Regions from separate parts of the Luteimonas soli genome, predicted to be linked through region 2. Evidence: predicted binding sites of a transcription regulator. Region 2 holds the regulator's gene; the other holds the start of a gene.
What was found. Region 2 encodes sigma-54, which starts transcription at its own class of promoters, with help from an activator protein. Its sites were predicted from a motif close to TGGCACGNGCNTTGC; they were not measured.
Positions count from the first base shown of each region.

Region 1 (10,358 bases), 740 kb from region 2:
TTGTTCTCGACGGCGGCAAGGCGTTGCCGCTGCAGTTGTCGAACGGCAGGGCGAAAACCGACGAGTTCTTCGGCCGCACCGAGGTCTATTACGACACTGTCGAAATCATAGTCAATGGTGGCGACGCACGCTCGGCGACGCTGCATTGGCAGGGCTGCGCAGATGCCGGCATCTGCTATCCGCCGCAGACCATGCCGGTCGATCTGCCATCGGTCGAGACGCCACCGGCAACCAATGCCGCTGTGGACACCGCAGCGACGACGCCGCCCTCGGAAAAGGCGACAAGCGACAGCGCCCCGCAGCCGCCCACCTCCCCCTCTGCGGCCTCCGTCGCACAAAACTCGGCAGGCGTCGGCGCATCATCCGTCACGGGCTCGATCAGGGAGGCCGCCCCGGCGCCTTCCGTTGCCGGCGAGGACCAGCGCTTCGCCAGCCGCCTCGCCGATGCCAGCCTGTTCGCGTCGGTCGCGGTGTTCTTCGGCATGGGGCTGCTGCTCGCGTTCACGCCGTGCACGCTGCCGATGATCCCGATCGTTTCCAGCCTGATCGTTGGCGGACAGCCGACCACGCGGCGTGCGCTCGCCTTGTCGGTGGCCTACGTTCTGCCGATGGCGTTGACCTACGCCGCGCTCGGCGTGGCCGCCGGGATCGCCGGTGCCAACCTGCAGGCGGCCTTGCAGAACCCGTGGCTGTTGGGCGCCTTCGCGGCGGTGTTCGTGGTGCTTGCGCTGTCGATGTTCGGTGCGTTCGAGCTGCAGTTGCCGGCGTGGCTCGGCAACCGCCTGGATCGCGCCGGTCGCCAGCAGCGCGGCGGCACGCTCGCTGGCGCCGCCGCGCTCGGGTTCCTGTCCGCGCTGCTGGTGGGACCGTGCATGACTGCGCCACTTGCCGGCGCGCTGCTCTACATCAGCCAGTCCGGCAGCGCGCTGACCGGCGGCCTGGCGCTGTTCGCGCTTGGGCTGGGCATGGGATTGCCCCTGCTCGCGATTGCGGTGTTCGGCGCACGCATCCTGCCGCGCCCCGGCGCGTGGATGGATCGCGTCAAGGCGGTCTTCGGCTACGTCCTGCTGGCGTTGGCGATATCGATGCTGGCGCGGGTGCTGGCACCGGCGACGGCGCTGGTGCTATGGGGCGCCTGGCTGCTCGGCGTGGCGGCGGGTTTCCTGGCCCTGGTCGCACCGCCTGCAAGCGGCCCGCTGCGCCTGTGGCTGCCGCGCTATTTTGCAGCCGCGTCGGCGGTCTGGGCACTGGCACTCATGATTGGCGGTGCCAGCGGCTCCGGCGATCCGTGGCGCCCCCTGGAACGACTCGGTGCCGGCGATGCGAGTGCGCAGACAGCCGCGCCGACGGTCGCCTTCGTCCAAGCCAAGACGGCCGACGACCTTTCACGTCGCATCGCCGAAGCCGGTGCGCGAGGCCAATGGACGCTGGTCGATTTCTACGCCGACTGGTGCGTTTCCTGCCATGTCATCGAACGGGAAGTGTTCGGTGATCCGCAGGTGGCATCGATGCTCGCCGGCATGCAGGTCGTGAGGCCCGACGTCACCGCCAACGATGTGGCCGATCGGGCATTGATGAAGGCATGGCAGGTGGCCGGTCCGCCGACGTTGCTGCTCATCGGACCCGACGGCCAAGAACACCGCGCCGAGCGCACGGTGGGCGAGATCACCCCCGAAGCATTCCTGGCCCGCCTGCAGCGCGTCCAGCAAGGAGCGCAATGATGGTCAGTCTTGGCCCGTTTCCCATGTCCCTGGTGGTGCTGCTGGTCGCACTCGCGATTGCCGCACTGGTCGCCCGGCAGTTCGTTGTGCCCTTGCCCGGGCAACCCGCGATCAAGCCGCTTTCGACGTTCCTCGACATGCTGATGGTCGGCGTGCTCGCGGCGCGGCTAGCCTTCGTGCTCGCATGGTGGCCGCAGTACCTCGCGGATCCGTGGTCAATTGTCCGCATCGGCGACGGCGGCTTCTCGATCTGGGCGGGCGTGCTCGCGGGCCTCGCATTCGGCGCATGGCGAGCGCGAAACGCTCCCGCGCTGCGACGTCCGCTGCTGTTCGGTGCGATCGCAGGGCTGGCTTCCTGGGCCGTTCTCGGTGGCGCGCTGCTGTTGATGCAGCAGTCGGTGGTGAAACTGCCGGCGACCGAACTGAGCACGCTCGACGGCGGCAGCACGAAGCTTTCGGCGATGACCGGCGAGCCGATGGTCGTGAACCTGTGGGCGACGTGGTGCCCGCCGTGTCGCCGCGAAATGCCGGTCCTGGCCAAGGCGCAGGAAGAACGCGGCGACGTGACGTTCGTCTTCGTCAATCAGGGGGAATCCGAATCGGAGATCCGTGACTACCTGCGCGAGAGTCACCTGCAACTGAGCAATGTGCTGCTCGATCCATTCTCGTCCGTAATGCAGGAGTCCGGCTCGCGCGGCCTGCCAACGACGCTGTTCTTCGATGCCGACGGCCGGCTTGTGGACACCCACATGGGCGAACTCTCGAATGCGAGCCTTGCCGTAAAGCTGCGGCGCTTCGGTGCTGCGCCCTCATCGAGTCCCCCAACCCTTCCAACCAAGGAGGTGCCGTGATGGCACGAGTGAACCCCACTGCAATACTGCTTTCGTCCGCCCTGCTGCTCGCCACCGGTTGCAGTCAGGCCGCCGAGGAAAAGTCGGTTTCCACCGCACCGGCTGTCCCAACGAACGCCACCAGCAACCCGGAGACTGAAAGGCCCGCCGTGATCGAAGCCATTGAAGCCCAGGGTTTCGAAGTGCTCGGCGAGTTCGACGCCCCATCGGGTCTTCGCGGCTTTGCAGGCGTCGCAGGCCAGCAGCCCGTGGCGGTATACGCGACCAACGAAGGCGAACATGCCGTCGTTGGGACGCTGATCAATGCAAAGGGCGAGGACATCGGCGCCGAGGCGCTGCAGCGACTTGTCGCCGGTCCGATGTCGGCCCGCACCTGGGCACTGCTGGAGGCGAGCGAATGGATCGCCGACGGAAAGGCCGATGCGCCCCGCGTGATCTACACGTTCAGCGACCCGAACTGCCCGTTCTGCAACAAGTTCTGGAGTGCAGCGCGGCCGTGGGTGGATTCGGGCAAGGTGCAACTGCGGCACATCATGGTCGGTGTGATCCGTCCGGACAGCGCCAACAAGGTTGCCACGATCATGACCGCCAGCTCGCCGTCGGAGGCGCTCCGTCGCAATGAAACCAGCTACAGCTCAGGCGGCATCAAGCCGGCGGCCTCCGTGCCCGCCAATGTGCGCGCCACCCTCGATGCGAACCAAAGACTGATGGTCCAACTAGGGTTCCAAGGCACGCCGGGCATCCTGTTCCGCGACGACAACGGCACGGTCCAGCGCCGAGCCGGCATGCCGGCACCAGATGACCTGGCCACCGTGCTCGGACCGCGCTGATGCGGGGCACATCCTTGCTATTGGGCCTGGTGCTGGCGGGCATGACCTACTTCGCGCAGGCGGCGACGCCGGCGACGTCTCCCGCCCACACTATCGCCATGCATGGCAAAGCGATCGTCCTGCCGGACGCCGCCCACCAACCCGACCCGAAAATGCGCCGGCGGGCGGTATTCAGCCTGACCGTGGCGCCGGCTTCACCCGCTGCGACGGATCCGGGCTTGGAGCGGGTCGCGCGCGCCGTCAACCTGCTCAAGGCAAGCGGAGTGACGAAGAAGCAGTTGGACTTCGTCGTGCTGCTCAGCGAAGGAGCAACGGATTCAGCGCTGGCTGATCCCGCGTACCGCGTCCGCCATGGGGTCGCTAACCCGAACCTCGGGCTGATCGCGCAACTGTCGGCGGCGGGAGTGCAAATGTTCGTGTGCGGCCAGGCCTTGCACTCCCGGCAGCTGGACAGCAACTCGCTGGCACCCAGCATCGCAATATCGCTTTCGGCGTTGACCAGCATCATCACGCTGCAGCAGCAAGGCTATGCGCTGGTTCCGCTGTGAACCAGCAGCAGACGCCGCTGGCTGAATCGACTGTGCCCAGCGATGGTCTCCGGACACCGATCTCGGTGCCTTCCGCAATAGGAGTTCGTCGGCAGTCACTGAGGGGGGGCTCGCCGGCCAGCTGCTCCAGGGTCGGCTCCTGTACCGCTTCTAGGTATGCGGTCGAAGCGTTGATCACGAGAATCAGTCGACCGCGACGGAGACTTGGAGCCAGCGATGTCCGCTTTGGGTCGTAAGCGGCCCAAGATGGTCGCCGTTCAAGGATCGCGTTCTGACGCGAAGTTCGACTGACCATCGGAGTGCTGCAGCACTTGCGATGCTCTAGTTTCATTTACCACGAGAGCCTCCGAGCAGGGCATGGCTGAAGCGGCGGCGTGCCTCATGCGGCGGAGCCCGTACAAACTATGCAGTTTCAACCCAGCCCTTTGACCACGGTAAACGCATGATTTATATGGGATTCTAGGTAAGCTGGCATTCTAAAGCGCATAGTCTGTGCGGTCGCTGGCCAACAGAGGCACCGACTATGGTGTTCTAGAGGCACCGCTTTTGGAATCTTGGCCACCAGGCAAGCGCCTGGCAGGCTCGATCAGCGGTCCGCGGGCATCGGCGCCAGCAGCCCCGCCCCGTCCGGCAGCGTCAGCGCATGCAGGATCCGCAGGTCCTCTTCGTCCAGGACCGTCTGCGCGTCACCACGGAAGTGCAGCCGGAACGCACGGACCACGGCTTCGGGATCCGTGGTGTCGTAGCCCACCAGCCGCAGCGCACGCATCGCATCGAAGCCTTCCGGCGCCGGCGGCGCGTCGTCCGCCGGCCAGATCCCGAAGCCGGCTTCGGCCAGCCGCTTCCATGGGAACAGCGGACCCGGGTCGATCTTGCGCGTGGGCGCAAGGTCCGAGTGCCCGATCACCTGCGTGCGCGGGATACGCAGGCGCGCGGTGAGGTCGTCGAGCAGGCGCAGCACCGCCTGCACCTGCGGCTCGGTGAAGGGCTCGCGGCCGTCGTTGTCGATCTCGATGCCAATCGAGGCCGAATTGAGGTCGGTGATCGTGCCCCAGCGCCCGCCGCCGGCGTGCCAGGCGCGGTGGGCATCGGCGACCAGCTGGTAGATCGCGCCGTCGTCACCGACCAGGTAGTGCGAGCTGACCGGCCCGCCGCTGTTGCGCGTACGCAGCGTGTGCAGGCTCTGCTCGACCGATTCCTGCTCGGTGTAGTGCACGACGATGATGACCGGGCGCCGCTCGTCGAAGTTCGGCGACGGCACCCACTGCGCCATCGGATTGCGCGGCGGGGCGTGGCTGCAGGCCGACAGCGCGATGGCCAGCAGGGCGAGGAGGGTCAGGCGTCGGATCGGCATGGGGGCATTGCAGCGCGCGGGCGGGCTGATTGCAACCACGCGGTGAATCCGGATCGAAAAGCGTTTGTAGGAGCGGCGGAAGCCGCGAGCTCGTCGGCGGCCGCGGGGAAAGCTCGCGGCTCGCGCCGCTCCTGCAAGAGCCTGTCGTTGGCATCGTCTGAGACGTGGGCACCCCCTCCCAGCCTCCCCCTGCCTTCGCAGGGGGAGGGGCAACGGCAAGGGCTCGCGGCTTCCGCCGCTCCTACGGGTGCGTGTACGAGGTGCAATGAAACGGGGAACGCATCTCGCATTCCCCATTCCCTGTTCCCCATTCCCGCCTTTGCCTAGATCGCGTAGTACATCTGGTACTCGAGCGGATGCGTCGCGGCGCGGAACGCCGTGACTTCCTTCATCTTCAACCCGATGTAGGCGTCGATGAAGTCGTCGGTCATCACGCCGCCGGCCTTGAGGAACTCGCGGTCGGCGTCGAGGGCTTCGAGCGCCTGGTCGAGCGAGTGGCACACGGTCGGGATGTTCTTCTCTTCTTCCGGCGGCAGGTCGTACAGGTCCTTGTCGCTGGGGCCGCCCGGGTCGATCTGGTTCTTGATGCCGTCCAGGCCGGCCATCATCAGCGCGGTGAAGATCAGGTAGCCGGAGTTCATCGGGTCCGGGAAGCGCACTTCGATGCGGCGCGCCTTGGGGTTGGCGACGTACGGGATGCGGCAGCTCGCCGAGCGGTTCGACGCCGAGTACGCCAGCATCACCGGCGCCTCGAAGCCCGGCACCAGGCGCTTGTAGGAGTTGGTGGTGGAGTTGGCGAAGGCATTGATCGCACGCGCGTGCTTGAAGATGCCGCCGATGTACCACAGCGCGGTCTGGCTCAGGCCGCCGTAGCCGTCGCCGTTGAACAGGTTCACCCCGCCCTTGGCCAGCGACTGGTGCACGTGCATGCCGCTGCCGTTGTCGCCGACGATCGGCTTGGGCATGAAGGTCGCGGTCTTGCCGTTGCGGTGGGCGACGTTCTTGATCACGTACTTGGTGGTCAGCAGCTCGTCGGCCTTCTTCACCAGCGAGTTGAACTTGGTGCCGATCTCGCACTGGCCGGCGTTGGCGACCTCGTGGTGGTGCACTTCCACCTCGATGCCGACCGCCTCGAGCGTCTTGCACATCTCGGCGCGGATGTCGTGCAGCGAATCGAGCGGCGCGACCGGGAAGTAGCCGCCCTTGATGCCCGGCCGGTAGCCGGTGTTGCCGCCGGCGTACTCGCGCGAGGAGTTCCAGTGCGCCTCTTCCGAATCGATGTGGAAGAAGGTGTGGCCCATCTCGTTGGCGTAGCGCACCGAGTCGAAGATGAAGAACTCCGGCTCCGGGCCGAAGAACGCCTGTTCGGCGATGCCGCTGGACTTGAGGAACGCCTCGGCGCGGCGCGCGATGCCGCGCGGGTCGCGGGTGTAGGCCTGCATCGTGGTCGGGTCGAGCACGTCGCAGGTCAGCACGAGCGTGGGATCGGCGGTGAACGGATCGAGGAAGGCGGTGTCCGGGTCGGGCAGCAGCACCATGTCGGACTGGTGGATGCCGCGCCAGCCGCCTATCGAGGAGCCGTCGAACATCTTGCCGTCCTCGAACAGGCCCGGCTCGATGATCGACTTCGGGAACGTGACGTGGTGCTGCACGCCGCGCATGTCGGAGAAGCGCAGGTCGACGAATTCGACGCGATGGTCGGCGATGAGTTTTTCGATGTTTTCGATGGACATGGCGGGTGGCCGGCTGGGAGGTTGCCTTGGATATTGCAAGTGGCGTGCCAAGGCGGGATGGATTGCAAGCTGTTGATTTTGTTGAGAAACAAGGGATGAATTTGATCCTTTTGCACCTTGTTGGTGCGATCTGTTCGCCATTAGCACCAAATTGATGCAGATCTTCGGCTGCTCGGAGCTACGTAGGATGGGTAGAGCGAAGCGAAACCCATCGGCATGCCCAGATGCGCGGGATGATGGGTTTCGCTTCGCTCTACCCATCCTACGGCGAGTGACGGCCGGAACCTGGCGGCGCTCCCGTATCCTGTCCCGCCTGCCTCCACCCCTGGCCCGCCGTGACCGACCTGCTCGCCGCCCTGCTGCTTGGCATCATCGAAGGCATCACCGAGTTCCTGCCGATCTCCAGCACCGGGCACCTGCTGATCGCCCAGCACTGGCTGGGCCACCGCAGCGACCTGTTCAACATCTCGATCCAGGCTGGCGCCATCCTCGCCATCGCGCTGATCTACCGGCAGCGGCTGTGGGACCTGGCGATGGGCTTTTTCGGCCGGCGCGCCCCGGCCACGCACGATCCGGCCGGCATCACGCTGGACCCGGCGCAGGCGCGCGACTACGCGCTCAAGCTCGGGGTCGCCTTCGGCGTGACCTGCGTGCTGGGGGTGGTCGTCAAGCAGCTGGGTTTCGAGCTGCCGGACCGGGTCCAGCCGATCGCCTGGGCACTGATCCTCGGCGGCGTGTGGATGGTGGCCGCCGAGCACTTCGCGGCCAAGCGCGCGCAGGCGCTGGGCGAGCGCACAGCGATCAGCTGGACGGTGGCGATCCTGGTCGGCATCGCGCAGGTGGTGGCGGGCGTGTTCCCGGGCACCTCGCGCTCGGCGGCGACGATCTTCGTGGCGCTGCTGTTCGGCACCACCAGCCGGGTGGCGGCAACCGAGTTCGCGTTCCTGGTCGGCATCCCGACCATGTTCGCGGCCACCGCCTACGAGCTGGTCGACGTGATCGGCAGCGGCGAGGCGGCGAACGAGGACTGGACCGCACTGGCCGTCGCCTTCGTCGCCTCGGCGATCACCGCCTTCATCTCGGTCAAATGGCTGCTGCGCTACATCCAGTCGCACCGCTTCACCGCGTTCGCCGTGTACCGCGTGGCGCTGGGCGCGGCGCTGTTGCTGTGGTTGCCGGCAACGGTCTGAGGCAAGCGATGCTGGCCGCCTGGCGGGGGTACCTGCGTTGGAGTTCCGGATAGCGCACTGGGGGGCCGCGGATGGAAGCAGGTCAGGGCGAACCGGCAGCGGCCAGCCGCGCCTCCGGCGGCTTCTTCGCCGAACTCAAGCGCCGCAACGTGCTGCGCGCGGGCGTGCTTTACATCGGCGCGGCGTGGGCGCTGGCGCAGGGCATCGCGCAGCTGGGGCCGGCGTTCGGCATGCCGGACTGGGGGACGCGCTGGTTCGTGATCGCCTGTTGCATCGGTTTCCCGTTCTGGATCGCGTTCGCGTGGTTCTACGAATTCACGCCACAGGGCCTGAAGCGCGAATCGGAGGTCGCACCGGGCGACTCGATCACGCACAGTACCGGCCGCAAGCTGGATTTCTGGATCATCGGCGTGCTCGCCGTCGCGGTGGTACTGCTGGTCACCAACACCTTCGTGTTGCGGCGCGACGCCACCAGCGTGGCCGACCGGTCCGACGCGAAGGCCGTTGCCGCCGAACTCGCCAAAGTGCCGGCGAAGTCGGTCGCGGTGCTGCCGTTCACCAACGAAAGCGGTGACCCGGAGCAGGCGTACTTCTCGGACGGACTGTCCGAGGAACTGATCACCGCGCTGACCCAACTGGCCGATCTCAAGGTGATCGGCAAATACTCCAGCTTCAAGTTCCGCGATTCGAAGGACTCGCCGGCGCAGATCGGCGCGGCGCTGGGCGTGGCGAACCTGGTCACCGGCTCGGTGCGCCAGCAGGGCGACACGCTGCGGGTGACGGCGAGTCTGATCCGCGCCAGCGACGGCAGCGCGCTGTGGTCGCAGGCCTATGACCGGCCGCTGCAGGACGTGTTCGCGATCCAGAGCGAGATCGGCCGGGCGGTGGCGGACGCACTGAAGATCAAGCTGCTCGGCACTTCGTTGATCGATCGGCAGAAGCCGCCCAGCGGCAATGTCGATGCGTATCAACTGCTGCTGCAGGGCCGCGAGCAGTCACGGCGCCAGACCCGGACGGACTTCGAGCAGGCCATCGCGCTGATGGAGCGGGCGGTCGAACTCGACCCCGAATACGCCTATGCCTGGGGCGCGATGGCCCAGGTCAAGCTCGTCCTGGGTACCTCGTTCCTGGGGGGCGCGGAACGGCAACGGATACTGGCCGAGGCCCGCGCCGCGCTGGAGCGTGCGGCCACGCTGGCGCCGGAATCGGCGTTCGTGCATGGGCTGCGCAGCAGTTTTCTTGATTACCTGGACCATGACCCGGCCGGCGCGCTGGCGGAGGCGCGCAAGGCACTGGCAATGGCACCGAACGACGGCATGACGATGGTGATACTTGCCGACAAGTTGAAGAATGCCGGCCAACCGCAAGCGGCGCTGCCGCTGTTCCGCAAGGCCATCGCCAGTGACCCGCTGCGCGGCGACTGGTACGGGTTGATGGGCAACGCCCTGCAGCAACTGGGGCAATTCGACGCCGCGGATGCTGCCCTGCGCAAGCAGCTGGACCTGGAGCCGGACAACCCCCGCAACCATATGCAGCTGGCGACTGCGCTGGTAGCGCATGGGGACATCACCGGCGCCGGGCAAGCCGCGCGCAAGGCGGTGGCGATGGCGCCGGACGACCCTTCCAACCACCTGCAAGCCGCCCTGGTGCTGGATTACAGCGGACAACTTGCCGAGGCCGAACAAGCGGTGCACCAGGCGTTGGCGCTGGATCCGGAGTTACCCTACGCGCATGCCGCGCTCAGCGCCTTCGCGATCGAACGCGGCGACGCGGCCACCGCGCTGCGCGAGGCCGGACAGGAAATCGATCCGGACCTGAAAGCAGCAGCGCTGGCGCTGGCGCAACAACTCGGCAACGATCGCGCCGTCGCCGATGCCGCACTGCAGGCCTACATCGACCAGTACGGCAAGGCCGCGCCGTACACCGTTGCCCAGCTGTACGCCGTGCGCCGGCAGCCGGACGAAATGTTCCAGTGGCTGGAACGCGGCGCGGCACAGTACGACCTCACCATGATGCTCACCCTGTTCGGCGACCCGCTGCTGCGGCCATACCACGATGACCCGCGCTTCATGGCGTTCCGCAGGAAGGTGGGGTTGCCGCTGCCGGGCGGCGCCGATGCGGCGACTGCCGC
Region 1 covers NZ_JBHRYA010000007.1:345,254-355,611, reverse strand. The annotation lists gene dsbD (protein-disulfide reductase DsbD) at 1-1,721, shown strand, start outside; gene ACFONC_RS09015 (prolipoprotein diacylglyceryl transferase family protein) at 1,718-2,572, shown strand; gene dsbG (thiol:disulfide interchange protein DsbG) at 2,572-3,402, shown strand; gene ACFONC_RS09005 (DsrE family protein) at 3,402-3,950, shown strand; gene ACFONC_RS09000 (N-acetylmuramoyl-L-alanine amidase) at 4,537-5,304, opposite strand; gene glnA (type I glutamate--ammonia ligase) at 5,628-7,037, opposite strand; gene ACFONC_RS08990 (undecaprenyl-diphosphate phosphatase) at 7,373-8,227, shown strand; gene ACFONC_RS08985 (tetratricopeptide repeat protein) at 8,299-10,358, shown strand, end outside.
Region 1: the regulator sigma-54 is predicted to act here: its motif matches at 7,073-7,087, upstream of glnA (type I glutamate--ammonia ligase).

Region 2 (10,358 bases):
GCCGCCGCTGACGATGATCTTCTGCATCAGCCTTCCGCCCCGCCTTGCTGGGGAGCATGTTCTTCCGGAGTCAACGTGCGCAGCGCCAGCGCATGGATCTCGCCGCCCATCAACTCGCCGAGGGTGGCGTAGACCAGCCTGTGCCGGGCCAGCGGCAGCTTGCCCCGGAAGGCGTCGGAGACGACCAGCGCCTCGAAGTGCACGCCGTCGTCGCCACGCACCGCGACGCGCGCGCCGGGCAGGCCCTGTTCGATCAGTTGCTGGATGGTATTGGTGTCCAACGCGGAAATCCTCGTGAAGCCTGCATGAGCAGGTCGCCGGCCGCGGCTGGCCCAAACGGGCTTTTGCGCCGCGAAGCGCATAAAATGAGCCGATTAGCCTAACGGAAAGGCCCCGGCTTCGATATGGCCGACAGCGCAACACCTTCCATCGACGATGCAGCGCTGGCCGCCAGCGGCCGCCGCGTCCTCGACACCGAGGCCCGCGGCCTGGACGCGGTCGGCGCCCGGCTCAACGGCGACTTCTCCCGCGCCTGCCGGCTGCTGCTCGCCTGCCGCGGCCGCGTGGTCTGCATCGGCATGGGCAAGTCCGGGCACGTGGCGCGCAAGATCGCCGCCACCTTCGCCTCCACCGGCACCCCGGCGTTCTACGTGCATCCGGGCGAGGCCGGACACGGCGACTTGGGCATGATCACCGACGCCGACGTGGTGCTCGCGCTGTCGTACTCCGGCGAATCCGACGAGATCCTGATGCTGCTGCCGGTACTCAAGCGCCAGGGCAACCCGCTGGTGGCGATGACCGGGCGCGAACAATCGACGCTGGCGCGCGAAGCCGACGTGCACCTGGACGTGAGCGTGCCGGCCGAAGCCTGCCCGCTGCACCTGGCCCCGACCTCCAGCACCACCGCCTCGATGGCGATGGGCGACGCGCTGGCGGTGGCGCTGCTGGAAGCGCGCGGCTTCACCTCCGACGACTTCGCCCGTTCGCATCCGGCCGGTGCGCTGGGCCGGCGCCTGCTGCTGCACATCCGCGACGTCATGCACGCCGGCGACGAAGTGCCACACGTTGCCGCCGACGCCTCGCTGGCCGATGCGCTGCTGGAAATGAGCCGCAAGCGCCTGGGCATGACCGCGATCGTCGACGGCGACGGCCGCCTGCTCGGCCTCTACACCGACGGCGACCTGCGCCGCACGCTGGCCGATCCGGCCATCGACGTGCATCGCGCGCGCATCGCCGACGTGATGACGCGGTCCCCGGTCGCGATCGAAGCCGATGCGCTGGCGAGCGAGGCAGCGCGGCTCATGGAGGACCGCAAGATCACCATGCTGCCGGTCCTCGACGACGAACGCCGCGTCGTTGGCGCGCTGAACATTCACGACCTGTTGCGGGCGCGGGTGGTTTAAGGGCCGGAGGCCGGGGACTCCGGATTCGAACAGCTTGGACCGCGTGGCAAACCCTGCCATCGCATCGCACGACACCAGAACACGGACACGAAGCCAACCGCATGCCGAACCAGGACATCCCCGCCGACATCATCGACCGCGCTGCGAAGATCCGCCTGGCGTGCTTCGACGTCGACGGCACGCTGACCGACGGGCGGCTGTGGTTCGACGCCGACGGGCGCGAGGCCAAGGCCTTCAGCGTGGTCGACGGACAGGGCCTGGCACTGCTGCGCAAGTCCGGCATCGAGGTCGCCTTCGTCACCGCGCGCAACAGCGCCGCCGCCGCGCACCGCGCGCGCGACCTGGGCGTGCGTTCGTGCGTGGGCGTCGGCGACAAGCTCGCCTGCGTCGAAGGCCTGGCGACCGAACTGGGCATCGGCCTGGAGCAGGTGTCCTTCATGGGCGATGACCTGCCCGACATCCGGATCATGCGCGCGGTCGGCCTGGCGGTCGCGCCGGCCAGCGCCCACGCATGGACGCTCGAACGCGCGCACTGGCGCACCGCGGCGCGCGGCGGTGAAGGCGCGGCGCGTGAACTGTGCGACCTGCTGCTGTCGGCGCAGGGTCACGTGGACGCGCTGCTGGCCGCGGTGGACGCGCCATGAGCTGGCGCGGCGTCCTGACCCTCGTCCTGCTCGCCGCGGCCATCGTCACCGGCTGGTCGGCCTGGCGCCAGCGCGCCGAGCCGCCCGCCACGACCACTGCCACCGCGCGCCCGGACTACGTGCTGCACGACTTCGAACTGGTCGCGCTCGACAAGCAGGGCAAGGAAGCATTCACCATGCGCGCGCCCGAGCTCACCCGCAGCCCCGACGACAAGACGCTGTCGATCGCCACGCCGCTGTTCCTGATTCCCGATGCGGAAGGCGAGCGCTGGGAGCTGCGATCGAAGACCGGCTGGGTCGCCGCGGACAACAGCGAGGTGCGCCTGCGCGGCGACGTGGAGGCCACCAGTCCGCCGTCGGACCCGCGCCCGACCGTGATGAAGACCGAACAACTGAACGTATTCCCCGACAAGGACGAAGCCAGATCGCCCGTTCTGGTGACCGTCACCAGCCCCGCCTCTACAATGCAGGGCACCGGGATGCGGGCCGACCTGGCCACCAACCGCATCGAACTCCTTTCCAAGGTCAACATGAGCTATGAACCGACGCGCCGCTAGCACGCTGCCGCTCCTCGCCGCACTGGCTTGCGTGGTCGCGGGCGGGGCCTGGGCCAAGTCCTCGGATCGCAACCAGCGCATGAACGTCACTGCCAACAGCTCCGACTGTTCGGTCGACGAGTCCAAGCCGTGCATCCTGTCCGGCAACGTCCACATCACCCAGGGCACGCTCGACATCCAGTCGGCGAAGGCCGATGTCCGCCGCGGCGGCGGCCAGCAGGTGATCAAGCTCACCGGTTCGCCGGTGAAGATGAAACAGCAGATGGACGACGGCGGCTGGATGAATGCCACCGCGGCGCAGATCGACTACGACCAGAACCGGGACACCGTGGTATTCAGCGGCAACGCCGTGGTCAAGCAGCCCGGGCGCGGCAGCATCTCCGGCGAGCGCATCGTCTACAACATGGCGACCGGCCAGGTGCAGAGTGGCGCCGCGGCCGGCGGCGGGCGCGTCAACATGACCTTCGAGCCCAAGAACAAGGCCCCGGCCGGCGCCGACAACAAGGCCGGCGACGCCGAACCGCCGAAGCAGGACGACGAGTAATGCTGGTCGCCAAGGGACTGCGCAAGCGCTACCGCTCGCGCGAGGTCGTGCGCGACTTCGGCCTGACGCTCGATGCCGGCGAGGTCGTCGGCCTGCTCGGCCCGAACGGCGCCGGCAAGACCACCTGCTTCTACATGATCGTCGGCCTGGTCCCGGCCGACGCCGGCGAGATCGTGCTCGACGGCCGCGACATCACCGCCGAGCCGATGTACACCCGCGCCCGCCTGGGCGTCGGCTACCTGCCGCAGGAGCCGTCGGTGTTCCGCAAGCTCAGCGTCGCCGACAACATCCGCCTGGTGCTGGAGCTGCGCGAAGACCTCGACCGCAACGCGCGCGAGAGCGAACTGGCCAGCCTGATGGACGAACTGCAGGTCGGCCACGTGTCCGAGCAGATCGGCGCCAGCCTGTCCGGCGGCGAGCGGCGCCGGGTCGAGATCGCCCGCGCCCTGGCCGCCAATCCGCGCCTGATGCTGCTCGACGAGCCCTTCGCCGGCGTCGACCCGATTTCGGTCGGCGAGATCCAGCGCATCGTCCGCCACCTCAAGAACCGCGGCATCGGCGTGCTGATCACCGACCACAACGTCCGCGAGACCTTGGGCATTTGCGACCGGGCGTATATCCTCAGTGAAGGCGGCGTGCTCGCGCAGGGGGCTCCGGACGCGCTGCTGGCCAATCCGGACGTGCGTCGCGTCTACCTGGGGGATTCGTTCCGCCTGTAGCCGTACGCCGTTTTGCCACGGTCGCGCGGGGAGCGCTGCAGGGGAAGATGAAACCACGCCTCCAGACATCGCTGGGCCAACAGCTCGTCCTGACGCCGCAGCTGCGCCAGGCGCTGCACCTGCTGCAGCTTTCGGCGCTGGAGCTCGAGGCCGAGATCAACGACGCGGTCGAGAGCAACCCGCTGCTGGACTGGGACGAATCCGAGCCGCTGCAGGTGACCGACGGCAGCGGCGAGGCGAAGGACGCCGGCGAGGGCGACGCGAAGGACGCCGAATTCCGCGAAGACGACTGGAACCCCGCCGGCGAGGCGTGGCAGGAGTCGCGCGGCTGGAGCGGCGACGACGACGGCGATGCCGCCGAGCGCATGGTGCAGACCGACTCCCTCCAGGACCACCTGTCGTGGCAGCTGCACCTGACCCAGATGTCCGAGCGCGACCGCCGCATCGGCCTGATGCTGATCGACGCGATCGACGACGACGGCTACCTGCGCGAACCGCTCGATGCGATCGCCCAATCGCTGCTGCCGGAGATCCAGTGCACCGCGGACGAGGTGCTGCCCGTGCTGCACCAGGTCCAGCGCCTGGACCCGGTCGGCGTGGGCGCGCGCGACCTGGGCGAATGCCTGGTGCTGCAGCTCGACAACCTGCCCGACGACACCCCCGGGCGCACGCTGGCGCGGCGCATCGCCGTCGACCACATCGACCGGCTGCCCAGGATCGGCATCGAAGGCGTCGCCACCGAGCTCGGCTGCGACCTGGAGCAGGCCGAACAGGCACTGGCGCTGCTGCGCTCGCTCGACCCGCGCCCCGGCGCGCAGATCGGCGACCTGCCGGCCAACACCTACGTCACGCCCGACTGCGTGATCACGCGCCAGCAGGGCATGTGGCGCGTGGCGCTGGCCAACGAGCGCCTGCCGCGGCTGACCATCCACCGCGGCTACGAGCAGATGATCGGGCACGCCGGCGCCAGCGACGCCGGCTACCTGCGCGGCCGCCTGCAGGAGGCGCGCTGGCTGCTCAAGAACCTGGCCCAGCGCGGCGAAACCCTGCTCAAGGTGGTGCAGTGCCTGGTCCGGCAGCAGTCCGGGTTCCTGGAGTTCGGCCCCCAGGCCCTGCGTCCGCTGACCCTGCGCGAGGTGGCGGCCGAGGTCGGGCTGCACGAATCGACGATCTCCCGCGCGATCTCGCGCAAATACGTGCGCACGCCGCGCGGGACGATCCCGCTGCGCGCCTTCTTCGCCTCGGGCATCGGCACCGAGGGCGGCGGCGAGGCGTCGAGCATCGCCATCCAGGAAATGATCAAGCGCCTGATCGAGGCCGAAAACCCGCGCAAGCCGCTGTCGGACGCGCGCCTGGCCGAGACCCTGAAGACCGCGGGCGTCCCGGTGGCGCGGCGCACGGTGGCCAAGTACCGCGAACTGCTCAACATCCCCTCCTCGCACGAGCGCATCCGGGTCGCCTGAGCGCCGCGGGGCGCAGCCTGAACCTTCCCGCCGCCGGCACGCTGGGTTAACCTGTTTTTATCCCTTGAATGCATCGTTCGGGCGATGCTGGGGTACCCGGCACGATCCGCCGGAAAATCCAGGAGGTGGCGAATGCGTATCGATATCCACGGCCATGAGATCAAGGTGACCGCGGCCCTGCGCGACTATGTCGAGAGCAAGTTCGAGCGCCTGTCGCGGCATTTCGATCAGCCCTTCGAGATCCGCACCCAGCTCGGCCTCGACAAGCCCAACCACCGCGCGGAGGCGACGATCAACCTCTCCGGCCAGATCCTCCACGCCGACGCCAGCGCCGTCGACATGTACGCAGCGATCGACCTGCTGGCCGACAAGCTCGACCGGCTGCTGCTCAAGCACAAGCAGAAGATGGTGGACAACTACCGCCGCGGCGAGAGCATCGCGCGCAGCGGCGAATTCACCTGACCCATCCGCCCGGTCCGGTCCCATGCCGCTTGCCGACCTGCTCACCGCCGAGCGCATCGTGATGCTGACCGAACCGGGCGACCGCGACCGGGTCCTCGACGCCGCCGCGCGCCTGCTCACGGACGCCTCGCCGGCCATGACCGCCGCCATCGGCGCCGCGCTGCGCGAGCGAGAATCGCTGGGCAGCACCGCGATCGGCCATGGCGTGGCCATCCCGCACGCCCGCAGCAACGCCTTTTCCACCGCGCGTGGCGCGTTCCTGAGGCTCGAACACCCGATCGATTTCGGCGCCCGCGACCATGCGCCGGTCGACCTGGTGTTCGCGATGAGCGTGCCGGAGCACTCGTCGCAGCAGTACCTGGAGATCCTGTCGGAACTGGCCGAACGCTTCTCCAGCGACGGTTTCCGCGACGCGCTGCGCGATGCCCCCGACCTCGATGCGCTGCGCAGCCGGTTGTTCGGCAAGCCGCTGCCGACGATGACGGTCAGGCCGTGATGAACGCCAGCATCACAGCCGCCGACCTGTTCGAACAGATGCGCGAGCGCCTGGGGCTGCACTGGATCGGCGGCCAGCAGGGCGAATCGCGGGTGCTCGAGGCGGTCGACACGGTGGCCCGCCGGCCGTCGCTGGCCGGCTACCTCAACACCATCTATCCGAACAAGGTGCAGATCCTCGGCACCGAGGAGCTGTCCTGGCTGGACTCGCTCGACTCGCGCCAGCGCTGGGAAATCATCGAGCGGCTGATGCGCTACCGGCCGCTGGCGATGGTGATCAGCAAGGACCAGCGCTGCCCCGACGACCTGGTGGAAGCGGCCGAGGAATCGGGCACGCCGCTGTGGGGTTCGCCGCGCCGCGGCCATGAACTGCTCAACCACCTGCAGTACCACCTGGCGCGCAAGCTGGCGCCGCGGGTGACCCTGCACGGGGTGTTCATGGAGATCTATTCGATCGGCGTGTTGATCACCGGGGAGTCCGGCTCGGGCAAGAGCGAACTGGCGCTCGAGCTGCTCTCGCGCGGCCACCGCCTGGTCGCCGACGACGCGCCGGAGTTCACCCAGATCGCGCCGGACGTACTCGACGGCACCTGCCCTGAATTGCTGCAGGACCTGCTGGAGCTGCGCGGCCTGGGCGTGCTCAACATCCGCGAGATGTTCGGCGACACCGCGGTGAAGCGGAACAAGTACCTGCGCCTGGTCGTCCACCTCACGCGGCCGCAACTGGAACCGCAACCGGCCAGCGGCGACGGCATGGAGCGCCTGACCGGCGACCTCGGCCAGCGCCGCGTACTGGACCTGGACGTACCGCTGATCACCCTGGAAGTGATGCCGGGCCGCAACCTGGCGGTGCTGACCGAGGCGGCCACGCGCATGCACATCCTGCGCGCGAAGGGCGTCGACCCGGCGGCGGCGTTCATGGCCCGGCATTCCCACTTCCTGGAGCGCGGGACGCCATGAGCGAGGCGACGGAAAACGACGGCAAGCCCCTCCTGCTGGTCGTCAGCGGGCTGTCGGGCAGCGGCAAGTCGGTGGCGCTGAAGACCTTCGAGGACCTCGGCTTCTATTGCGTCGACAACCTGCCGGCCGAACTGCTGGGCAGCTTCGTGCGCAGCGTCACCGAAGGCGACAGCGCGCCGCGCAAGCTGGCGGTCGGCATCGACGTGCGCAACCGCCACGGCGACCTGGCCAGCCTGCCCGAATGGCTGTCGGAAGTCGGCGCGATGGGGCTGGACCCCAAGCTGGTGTTCTTCGACACCAGCGACGCGGTCCTGCTCAAGCGCTACGCCGACACCCGCCGCCGGCACCCGCTCAGCCACCTGGGCCTGGCGCTGGCCGACGCGATCGCGCTCGAGCGCCAGGTGCTCAAGCCGCTGCGCGCGCTGGCAGACGTGACCATCGACACCAGCGACCTCAACGTCCACCAGCTTCGCCGCCGGGTCACCACCGACCTCAACCTGGACTTGGACACCTCGCTGTCGCTGCTGTTCGAATCGTTCGCCTACCGCCGCGGCGTGCCGGCCGACGCGGACTTCGTGTTCGACGCGCGCGTGCTGCCCAACCCGCACTGGGACCCGAGGCTGCGGCCGCTGTCCGGGCGCGACCGCGACGTGGCCGAATACCTCGATGCGCAGCCGGACGTCCGCGACTACGTGGCCCAGGTCAGCGGCTTCCTCGACCACTGGCTGCCGCGCCTGAAAACCGATACGCGCAGCTACGTCACCGTGGCCTTCGGCTGCACCGGCGGCCGCCACCGCTCGGTCTACCTGGCCGAGGCCTTCGCCGCGCACGCGCGCGACCAGGGCTGGCCGGACGTGGCCACCTACCACCGCGAGCTCGACTGACCCGAACCCGCGGCACCTCGATGAGGCCGAACGGCCACGGCTGCCCCCATCGGCCGGTTCGTGCGACCATGCCCGCGGCACGCATCGCTCCGTCCGGGGCGGCGCGGCATCCATCGACAGGGGGAAATCCATGACTCAGGGCATTTCCGGCGCGCTCGCCGGACGGGCTTGGTTTGCGCATCTGGTCCTCATCGCCGGCATGGCGTTCGCCGGCGCCTCGCCCGCCGCGAGCCTCGCGCCCGAGCGCCTGCCCGCGATCCAGGCGGCCACGTTCGAAGTCGTCGCCGCCAAGCCCGTGGACGACCCGCTGACCTACGAGAAACCGCTGCCGCTCGACCTGCTGCCCTTCCAGCAGCGCAACGACAAGTACTACTCGATCGGCACCGCCTTCTCGATCGGGGACGGACGCTACGTCACCGCGGCCCACGTCCTGATGGCCGGCGCCAACAGCCTCTGGGGACCTCCAGCGCTGCGCGACAACGGCGGCGAGGTCTATGCCATCGACAAGGTCGTCAAGTTCTCGATGCAGCAGGATTTCGTGGTCTTCACCCTGGCCGAGCAGCCCGGTTCCGGCGTGCTGGAAATCAACACCGGCGCAACCGCGGGCCAGACCGTGTACTCGGTCGGCAATGCCTACGGCACCGGCGTGGTGCTGCGCGACGGGCTCTATACCTCCGACACGCCGGAGCAGCAGGACGGTCGCTGGAACTGGGTGCGCTTTTCCGCGGCGGCCTCCCCCGGCAACAGCGGCGGCCCGCTGCTGGACCAGGACGGCAAGGTGATCGGCGTGGTGATGGCCAAGTCGCCCAACGAGAACCTCAACTACGCCCTGCCCATCGGCCTGCTGATGGACGCGCCCGAGGGCGTGGCCGACATCGACGTGCGCACGGGCTACCAGTTCGACGTCTTCGACAGCACGCTCAGCGGCACGCTCAAGGAGCGGTTCGCGCTGCCGCTGCCGCTGGATGCGTTCTTCGACACGGTCATGCAGCGCTCCGGCGCCTATTTCGACAGCCAGCTGGCGGCCTTGCTGGAGCAGCAGCGCGAGCGGCTGTTTCCCAACGGCGAGGGCTCGACCCGGCTGCTGCACGAGATCGCCGACATGGGCGACTTCCCCAAGGTGATCGCACGCAACAGCAACGGCGCCTGGGTGCTCGCCGGCAACGAGAACGGCACGCTGCGCCTGTCCGCCAACGGCTACCTGTCCTCCGGCGCCTTCGGCAGGAGCATGCTGTTCCACCTGCGCAGGCCCGACGACATTCCCGCCGACGCGCTTTACTCGGACCCCGCGGTGGCGATGGACCTGCTGCTGAAATCGGGATTCATCAAGCGCCCCGTGGGCAGCGACAACGTCATGGTGACCTCGCTGGGCAAGCCGGTCCTGGACACGGCCCACACCGACGCATGGGGCCGCCGCTGGCAGGTCTGGGAGTGGCCGCTGGCCTACGCCAACTCGCGGCTGGTGGTGCTCGCGCTGCCGGTGCCGAACGGCTATGTCGGGCTGGTGCGCTTCGGCACTTCGGTGCAGGCGTACGACCAACTCATCAACGCCAAGGCCCTGGCGGACTTCATCTACGTCAACTACGACGGCACGCTGGCGCAGTGGCGCGACTACCTGGGGCACGGCAAGCTGCACCCCGCCGCGCTGGCGGACATCGACATCGATTTCGAATACGGCAAGCGCTTCCGCTACGCCTCCCCGCGCCTGGACGTGGCAACCACGCCCGGGCTGCAGCCGATCGAGCCCGACAGCGTGCTGACGCTGGGCTTCGCGTTCTTCCGCGACGGCGGCAAGGTGACGTGGGACGTGGGAGAGCTGTGGATGTCGGCGAGGGCAAACGATCCCAACTACATCATGGTCGTGCGCGAACAGGAGCCCGCCGCCTCGATGGGTGACGAGGATCGCAACGATTGGGATCGCGTGCTCGGTCGCCGCCATCCCTACAACGCCATCGCGCGCGACGCGGAAGACAGGACCCGGATCACCGCCGTCGTCGACGCGCCCGCGGCGAGCGGCCCCGGCGTGCTGTACACCGCGCATTACGTGCAGGAAGGCAAGCAGTCGCAGGAGGCGATGAAGGCCGGGGTCGACCTGCTGCTGGACGGGATCGAGGTCCACGAACACTGAAGGCCGCGCGCCGCCGGGATCCCGGCGGCGCCTGCGCCGGCGCGGCAGGCAAGCCCGTCCGCGCTTCCGGCCCCTCACCCCGGTCTGCTAAGTTTGACC
Region 2 covers NZ_JBHRYA010000007.1:1,081,213-1,091,570, reverse strand. The annotation lists gene murA (UDP-N-acetylglucosamine 1-carboxyvinyltransferase) at 1-27, opposite strand, end outside; gene ACFONC_RS12405 (BolA family protein) at 27-281, opposite strand; gene ACFONC_RS12400 (KpsF/GutQ family sugar-phosphate isomerase) at 405-1,403, shown strand; gene ACFONC_RS12395 (KdsC family phosphatase) at 1,505-2,047, shown strand; gene lptC (LPS export ABC transporter periplasmic protein LptC) at 2,044-2,604, shown strand; gene lptA (lipopolysaccharide transport periplasmic protein LptA) at 2,585-3,148, shown strand; gene lptB (LPS export ABC transporter ATP-binding protein) at 3,148-3,867, shown strand; gene ACFONC_RS12375 (RNA polymerase factor sigma-54) at 3,915-5,330, shown strand; gene hpf (ribosome hibernation-promoting factor, HPF/YfiA family) at 5,463-5,792, shown strand; gene ACFONC_RS12365 (PTS sugar transporter subunit IIA) at 5,815-6,288, shown strand; gene hprK (HPr(Ser) kinase/phosphatase) at 6,288-7,247, shown strand; gene rapZ (RNase adapter RapZ) at 7,244-8,131, shown strand; gene ACFONC_RS12350 (S1 family peptidase) at 8,262-10,259, shown strand.